Regions from separate parts of the Jeotgalicoccus sp. WY2 genome, predicted to be linked through region 1. Evidence: predicted binding sites of a transcription regulator. Region 1 holds the regulator's gene; the other holds the start of a gene.

Evidence for each region. The regulator NrdR, encoded in region 1, represses ribonucleotide reductase genes. The targets are predictions, from matches to a motif close to AACACNATATATNGTGTT.
Region 2: the regulator NrdR is predicted to act here: its motif matches at 1,946-1,963, upstream of nrdI (class Ib ribonucleoside-diphosphate reductase assembly flavoprotein NrdI).

What each region holds. Positions count from the first base shown of each region.
Region 1 covers NZ_CP049818.1:469,104-473,541, forward strand. The annotation lists gene dnaI (primosomal protein DnaI) at 1-193, opposite strand, end outside; gene G4D76_RS02690 (replication initiation and membrane attachment family protein) at 302-1,648, opposite strand; gene nrdR (transcriptional regulator NrdR) at 1,650-2,108, opposite strand; gene G4D76_RS02700 (antibiotic biosynthesis monooxygenase family protein) at 2,563-2,982, opposite strand; partial or broken gene gap (type I glyceraldehyde-3-phosphate dehydrogenase) at 3,064-4,067, opposite strand; gene coaE (dephospho-CoA kinase) at 4,140-4,438, opposite strand, start outside.
Region 2 covers NZ_CP049818.1:1,990,867-1,995,304, forward strand. The annotation lists partial or broken gene recQ (DNA helicase RecQ) at 1-339, shown strand, start outside; gene G4D76_RS11555 (DMT family transporter) at 813-1,691, opposite strand; gene nrdI (class Ib ribonucleoside-diphosphate reductase assembly flavoprotein NrdI) at 2,062-2,457, shown strand; gene nrdE (class 1b ribonucleoside-diphosphate reductase subunit alpha) at 2,441-4,438, shown strand, end outside.

The DNA.
Region 1 (4,438 bases):
CCGGGCATTTTGAATAAATCATATTAAAACGACCCTGGCGTATTTCAAGGTTAATAATAAAACCGTCCGGGTGACTCAGGCATTTGCCCTCCCCTGCCGATTCACATTCTGTCGGCTGATTAATATAATGTTTTAAAATCATCAAATCGTTTTGAATCATGGAGCGGGTAACTTCACCTTCATGCGCATCCATAAACGCCTTCATCTTCGGATGATTAATAATCTCGTTAAATACGTTCGTTATTCTCTGTAATCCTCTCAGAATTTTTAACGAAACTGCTTAACGGTTCCATCGCCTCACCTAATTTTCTCTAAATTTATTTATAAGTTTACTGAAATCTTCATCGTCTTTCAGTGTTTTCATCGGTTCATTATTTTTCTTCTTAGCATCTCTCTTGTCAGCAGCAGGTTTTTCAGGCTGTTTTTTCGCTGTCGTTTTTTCTTTCAGCCAAGCCGGCTGTTCTTCGCCCGGACCTGCATATTTAAACTGGCGTTTTTGGCGTTTTTCTTCCTGAGCTTCACGGAATTCCATAATCGACTGGTACGCCTCGCCTGCTGTGCGGTAACCTTCTTTACCCCAATTTTCCGCGATAGTCATGACGTATCTGAGCGGCAGATCACCGTCTTTCATCTGAATCGCATATTCCAGGAGCACGTTGATAACTCCGTTTTCAAGACCGGTTTTCACAATTAGCTCCGTCACGACTTTTAAATCATTCTCCGACGGTTTATAACTTCTAAGATCGTTAATTCTGTCGAGCGGACTGACTTTATCGAGACTTTCTAAATACGTTTCATCGCTCGACGGCTTCAGCGCCTCTTCTGCCGTCGTAAAGCTTGGAATGACTTCGCCGTATTCCTTTTGATAGTACTTGCGTGCTTCAGTTTTCAAACGTTCTTTATCGATTCCGAACTGCGGACTCGTCGACTGAAGCAGAATTTGTTTTATATCATACGCGTTCAGTTTAAACAGCTGGCTCAGCTGTACGACGAGCCTTCTCACTTCTTTTGAGAAAAACTGCTTATCGATGCGCGTGCCTTTTAAATGGGTGAACAGCACTTCGAAATCGAAATCATCGAGATCAATCGCCGGCCCCCGGGACACATCATCTTGTTTAAAGTGATCGTCCGGCGTATGGAATTTAGCGTCTCTCGAATGATAAAATACCTCGGTAAATTTCTTCGTCACCTCGGTAATATCCGCCGGCAGTTCCGGATAGATCAGACGCTCTTTTTTATCGTTAAATTTAGCCGATCCGACCTGTGAATATAAATACATCGACAGCATCGGATCTTTGAAATACATTTCCGGCGTCAGCGGCTGCAGCAGTCTGTAGACAAACAAATCATCGTGCGCCTTGTTCGACACGTAGGTTCTGACGAGGCCAATCGCTTCAAGCTTATCGAGCGACGCTTCAAAATTCGACAAATTAATCGACAGCTCATCCATGAGCTCACGGTGAAAACGCACCGCAAGCGTATCGTGGACCTTCGTCGACTCAAATAAATACAAGTAAATACTAAAGGCCTCTGTGCCGATCACCGGTAAATACAATGCATTTAAGACTTCGTAATCATCGTTTGCAAGAGTCCCCGGCTGGTAAACGATAAACTCTGTATTCGGTTTTAAACGTTCATTAAATTTCATGTTAAGCCTTACCTTTTTCTAAATTTTGGAGGATATCCATCAGCTGATCGATATCTTTAAACTCTCTGTACACCGATGCGAAACGCACGTAAGCCACCTGATCGAGAGTAATTAATTCATGCATAACAGACTCGCCAATATCATTGGAAGTAATTTCAGCCTTGTTTAAATTTCGTAAGGCCGCTTCAACATTATCCGCGCGCTTTTCAATTTCATCATAAGGAATCGTCCGTTTTTCACATGCTTTTAACAGACCGTCCAGTACTTTCGATCTGTCGAATACTTCACGTGTCCCATCTTTTTTTATAACGACAAGGGGTGACAATTCAATACGCTCAAACGTCGTAAAACGCGTTTGACAATCATCGCATTCCCGGCGTCTGCGAATCGCATTCATCTCATCTGCATGACGCGAATCCACAACTTTCGAATTCGTATGCTGACACTTTGGACATCTCATGTGATGTTCACCTCGTTAATAATAGATTAGTTTCAATTATTATAACACCGAAAGCACTAAACATAAAAAAAGAAAGCGGATTGGCGCTGTCACGGGATAAACCCCTGATCCCGTCATCGTCGAAGTCACAGTGACGGGATAGACACCAAATCCCGTCATCGTCGAAGTCACAGTGACGGGATAAACACCAAATCCCGTCATCGTCGAAGTCACAGTGACGGGATAAACACCTCATCCCGTCATCGTCGAAGTCACAGTGACGGGATAGACATCCAATCCCGTCATCGTCAAAGTCACAGTGACGGGATAGACACCCGATACCGTCATCGTCGAAGTCACAGTGACGGGATAGACACCAAATCCCGCCATCGTCGATTTTTAAAGTTCAATCCAAAATAAAAACAGCCACGCCAGCCCCAACAGAGGTGACACAACTGCTTATGAAGAGAAAACTTTATCCTTCGACGCTGAAGCTTTCACGTACAGGCATTGCTTCTAAGTAATCGCTGCCTTGTGATTTCACGCGCTGTTCTTTTTTAACGTGAGAGTTTTGGAATGCTTCCGATTCCCCCCATGCTGTGAAGTCTTTGATTGAATCCCATCCTGTCAGCACTGACATTTTCTTCTCTTTTTTAATGAGCATGAAGCCTGCAAAACCGTTGTACTGGTCGACGTTGCCTTTACGGCTTTTAAATCTCTCAACCATTTCTTCAATATATTCTTCTTTTACGATAAAGTTATTCGTTGCAATATGTCCTGCAACAGAGATTTCTCCGTCATGGATAAGAATATCGTATTCTTCTCCTTTAAATGTGGCTGTTTCGCCTTCGATAATCAGGTCCGTGTTCTGTCCGTCGTTATTTACTAATTTCATACCAGCACTCCTTCGTTCATATTATTACTTTTAATGTAGCAAAAAAAGGATAGCATCAACTACCCTCCTGTGACTTTATTGTTAAATATCTTTAGCGATCATTTCAGCTAATTCAACACATCTTACAGAGTAACCCCACTCGTGTCGTACCATGACAGTACTTTAACTTTGTTGTCAGCCATAACCATTGTCAGGTCTGCATCAACGATTGAACTGCGTGGATCTGTATTGTAGTCGCTTGAAACTAATGGTGCATCGCTTACGCCTAAAATACCTTTCATTGCGTCAGCTTCGTATTTCTTGAACGCTTCATTAACTTCTTCTTTAGTTACATCTTTTTCAAGATCTACAACTAAGTCTACTAATGATACGTTTGAAACTGGTACGCGAAGTGCCATACCATCCAGTTTGCCTTCAAGTTCAGGAAGTACTAAAGCTGTTGCTTTTGCAGCACCTGTTGAAGTTGGAATAATATTTTCTGCAGCTGAGCGCGCACGGCGTAAATCTTTGTGCGGGTTGTCGAGGTTCATCTGGTCGTTCGTGTACGCATGTACAGTCGTTACAAGACCATTTTTAATTCCGAACTCATCGTTCAATACTTTCGCTACAGGTGCAAGACAGTTTGTCGTACATGATGCATTTGAGAATACATCGTATGATGACGTGTCTAATGTTGCACAGTTAACGCCGCGAACTAATGTCTGCACATTTCCGCCCGATGACGGTCCTGTTAATAATACTTTTTTAGCACCGGCGTCAATATGAGCCTGGGCTTTATCACCGTGGTTAAACACACCTGTTGCTTCGATAACTACATCGACTCCGAGGTCTGCCCATGGTAAGTTTGCAGGGTTGCGGTCACTTGTAACAGTAATTTCTTTACCGTCGACTACAATGTTGTCCCCTTTAACCTCAACTTTTTTGTCCCATGTACCGTGCGTAGTATCATAATTAATTAAATGTGCGATTGTTTTCGCAGGTGATGTTACGTTGACTGCCACAAGATCAAGTTCTTTTGATTCTGAGACAATTCGAAACACCATTCTTCCAATTCTACCTAAACCATTAATTGCAACTTTTTTCATGACTAGAGCTCCTTTTGAAAGTTCATTTTCATAAATATTATACCACAACTATAGTAATCATTGAACACGGTTTCACATACTTTCCAACTCTTCAGTAAATCTGTCGATTTGTTCATATAACGCTTCAAGATTTCCGTTATTATCGAGCCGGTATTCACTCTTGCGCACTTTTTCTGTCAGCGGCATCTGGCTGTTAATCCGTGCTTCTGCTTCTTCGACAGTTAAGTCGTTTCTTGCAGTCAGACGTTTAATCTGAGTATCACGGTCGACGAACACTGTAACAACAAAATCACAGCGTTCATTCAAGCCGTTTTCAAACAGCAGCGGAATATCTAAGAACACGTGCCCTTTTTTGATAAACTTCTGCTCAT
Region 2 (4,438 bases), 910 kb from region 1:
CTCGTCGAGAAGAGTTTTGATATATTGAACAGCAAAGTTAAAATCTACACGGTGCCGTACCGCAAACATTACAACGAAAGAGTCGACGTGTCGACGGACTCATCGCCGAACGAGGTTTTATACGATAAACTGCTGAATACACGTAAAGATTTGGCAGATAAATATAAACTGGACGAGGACGCAATATTTACCGATCATATTCTAAAAGAATTTGCTAAGAAAATGCCGAAGTCGAAACAGGACATGATGCACATTCAAGGCGTCGGCAACTACAAACTGAAACACTACTGTCCGTACTTTCTGGAAGAAATCCAGCAGCATGGCGGAAAAAGCATATAGATATTAAGGTTATGAATACCGGCCGGAACTCTGGAAGTTCCGGCGTTTTTATTTGGGTAACGTGTTAGAAGACGCCTTGAAAACATCGGTTGTGGCACAATGAGCGGGTTTCATGTCAGAGGTAACCGTTTATTTCACCAATGAGCGGGTTTCATATCAGAGGTAGTTGTTTATCTCACCAATGAGCGGGTTTCATGTCAGAGGTAACTGTTTATCTCACCAATGAGCTCGTTTCATATCAGAGGTAGCCGTTTATCTCACCAATGAGCGGATTTCATGTCAGAGGTAACTGTTTATTTCACCAATGAACGGATTTCATATCAGAGGTAGCCGTTTATCTCACCAATGAGCGGGTTTCATGTCAGACGTAGAAAGCAAACGTCGGCGTCATTTCCACGAAATCGTCCACACAAGCAAAAAATCCCGACTCTCAATGAGCCGGGACCGCGTTAATTCAAACTATAAATACAAGTCTATCTTTTTTTCTTGCCAGCGACTTTAAGTTTCTTCGGGCGGTTTTTCATGTACATGTAGTAGCTTGCCGCGAAGATTATAACATAGCCAAGAATCGACAGCATGTCCGGCACTTCATTAAAGACGATAATACTGAACAGTGCTGTAAACAGTATTGTCGAATAGAAGAAGATCGATATTTCTTTCGCCGGTGCGTAGCTGTATGCGATTGTCAGTCCGAACTGGCCGACTGCGGCAAATACGCCTGAGAGTATCAGCAGCCAGAACTGTGTCATTGTCATCGGTTCAAACTGATAGATAAAGAACGGCAGCAGAGCGACGGTCGAGAAGAATGAAAAGTAAAACACGACTGTATAAAATTTCTCGCGGCTTCCGAGTATGCGGAGTACCGTATAGGCACCGGCTGCGAAAACTGCACCGAGGACACCGATGAGCGCGAAGTATGTATCACTTGAAAATGACGGTTTAATAATAAAGATTGCACCAAGTAGTGCGACGATAATTGAGATTATCTGGAACCTCCGGATGTATTCTTTTAAAAATACAGCGCAGAGTATTATAGTAAAGAACGGGCTCAATTTATTGAGAATATCAGCATCGCTCAAGACCATCCGGTCGATGGTGAAGAAATTCAGCAGCACACCGATCAGCCCAAGTCCCGAGCGGAGCAGCAGCCAACCCTGATTTTCACGTTTTCCGAACAGGCTCTCTCTATAATAGAGAACGAGAGCAAGTGCAATCAGCATCGAGATAAAGTTTCTGAAGAAAGTCTTTTGTACGGTAGGCAGATCGCCGGAATATTTTACAAACAGAGACATCAGACTGAATCCAAGTGAAGAAATAATCAGGGCGATAATACCTTTTACAACATTGTTCATTAACAACACTCCAAATTAATTTGTACGATAATTTCAATAATTTCATCAAATAAAAAGGGGAAAAGTTTCGTTATTTTTTTTATGAAAAAATTTCAGGCATTCCATCACATATCCACCGTGCATTACGGCGTTTTATCTTCATTTATTTAGCGTGAAATTTTTAGAGAAGGCAGTTTTTTACATTGCTAATGGCAGTTAAATATGAGAATATAGAACATGTTAAACCATATATATTGTGTCTAATTAATGTTTCACACACTATATGTAGTGGTATTCAAAGATAAAGCAAGTGAAACATAATTTTTTAATAGAGAAACATCCGGATAGAACATATGTTCTGTTTATGCTATCCTTGAAAGGAGATGACAAAGTGATTATTGCTTATTATTCAATGACAGGTAATATCCGTCGTTTCTTAAATAGTATGGACATTCCAGACACCTATGAATTATATCAAATAACAGCCGCCAATGTCAGAGAGAAAATTAATGAGTCATTTATTTTAGTCACACCGACATACGGCTTTGGAGCTGTACCTGATACTGTTAAAGAATTTTTACGAGTAAACTCTTATAATCTGTTCGCAGTCGCATCGAGCGGCAACCGGAACTGGGGACAGAATTTTGCCAGAGCAGGCGAGTATATAAGCAACGATTACAGTGTGCCGCTCTTAATGAAGTTTGAACTTCACGGAACGCCTGATGAGCGCGCACAATTTGTAGTTGAATTAGAAAGGGCAGGGGAATTGCATGAAAGTATTAGATGAAAAAACTTACAACCACGTTGAATTGAATAATGAAGTCACGCAGCGCGACGACAGCGGTTTTTATAAATTAGAGAAAGATCTTGAAGCACTTGAGGTATTTATGGAGGAAGTCGAAGCGAAGACAATCCATTTTGACTCTGAACTTGAAAGATTGCACTACCTCGTGGATAACGATTTCTATTATGACCTGTTCAAAGAGTACAGCGAAACGGCACTTCAGGATATTATCGATCATGCAGATGCAATTGAATTTAACTTCAAGAGCTACATGGCAGCTAGCAAGTTCTTTAAAGATTACACTTTAAAAACAAACGATAAAAAACAGTATCTGGAAGATTACAGACAGCACGTTATAATCGTCAGTCTGTACCTTGCGAAAGGTAACATTGAAACTGCAAAACGTTTTATTACGTCGATGATGGAGCAGCGCTATCAGCCTGCAACACCGACATTCCTAAACGCAGGCCGTGCACGACGCGGTGAAATGGTTTCATGTTTCCTGCTCGAAGTTGAAGATTCACTGAACTCAATCAACTATATCGATTCAACTGCAAAACAGTTAAGTAAAATTGGCGGCGGTGTCGCGATTAACTTATCTAAACTGCGCGCACGCGGTGAAGCAATTAAAGGTATCGAAGGTGTAGCTAAAGGCGTTCTGCCTGTAGCGAAATCACTGGAAGGCGGATTCAGCTATGCAGATCAGCTTGGCCAGCGTCCAGGTGCCGGAGCTGTTTACTTAAACATCTTCCATTATGACCTGCCTGAATTCCTTGATACTAAAAAAGTAAACGCGGATGAAGATATCCGTCTGTCGACAATTTCTACCGGTCTTGTTGTACCGTCTAAGTTTTTTGAACTGGCACAAGACAATAAGCCGTTCAACTTATTTGCACCACACACTGTGGAACGCGAATACGGTATTGCACTGGATGACATGGACATGGATAAAATGTACGACAAATTAGTTGCTAATGATAATGTTAGAAAACGTGAATACGATGCGCGTGATATGTTAAATACAATCGCACAAACTCAGCTGCAGTCAGGTTATCCGTACTTAATGTTCAAAGATAATGCGAACAAAGTACACCCATTAGGCGATATCGGACAAATTAAAATCAGTAACTTATGTACTGAAATTTTCCAGCTGCAGGAAACGTCGGAAATTAACGACTACGGTACGGACGACGTTATTAAACGCGATATTTCATGTAACTTAGGATCTATGAATATTGCTAACGTAATGGATTCGGGCAAAGTGAAAGAAACTGTACACGAAGGAATCGAAGCATTGACACTTGTTAGTGATGACACGGCAATTGCAAACGCACCAGGCGTTAAGAAAGCAAACGATGAACTTCATTCAGTAGGACTCGGCGCGATGAACCTTCACGGTTACCTCGCTAAAAATAAAATTTCATACGAATCAGCTGAAGCAAGAGATTTTGCAAACATTTTCTTTATGATGCTGAACTTTTATTCGATCGAAAAATCGATGGAAATCGCTGCAGAACGCGGCGTCACATTTAAAGACTTCGAACGTTCAGACTATGCGACAGGGAAATATTTCGAGCGTTATGTTTCTGAAGATATTGCACCTGAATTCGATAAAGTTGCAGAATTATTCTCACACATCAATATTCCGACTAAAGAAGACTGGGCGGAACTTCAGCAAAAAGTTGAAAAGAACGGTCTTTATCACGCTTACCGTTTAGCAATTGCACCGACACAAAGTATTTCATACGTGCAAAATGCTACAAGCTCAGTAATGCCGATTGTTGATACGATTGAACGCAGAACTTACGGCAACTCGGAAACATTCTACCCGATGCCATTCCTGTCTAAAGAGACAATGTGGTACTACAAGAGTGCGTTCAACACAGATCAGATGAAATTAATCGATATGATTGCAACAATTCAGCAGCACATCGACCAGGGAATCAGTACGATTCTTTACGTGAACTCGGACATCTCTACGAGA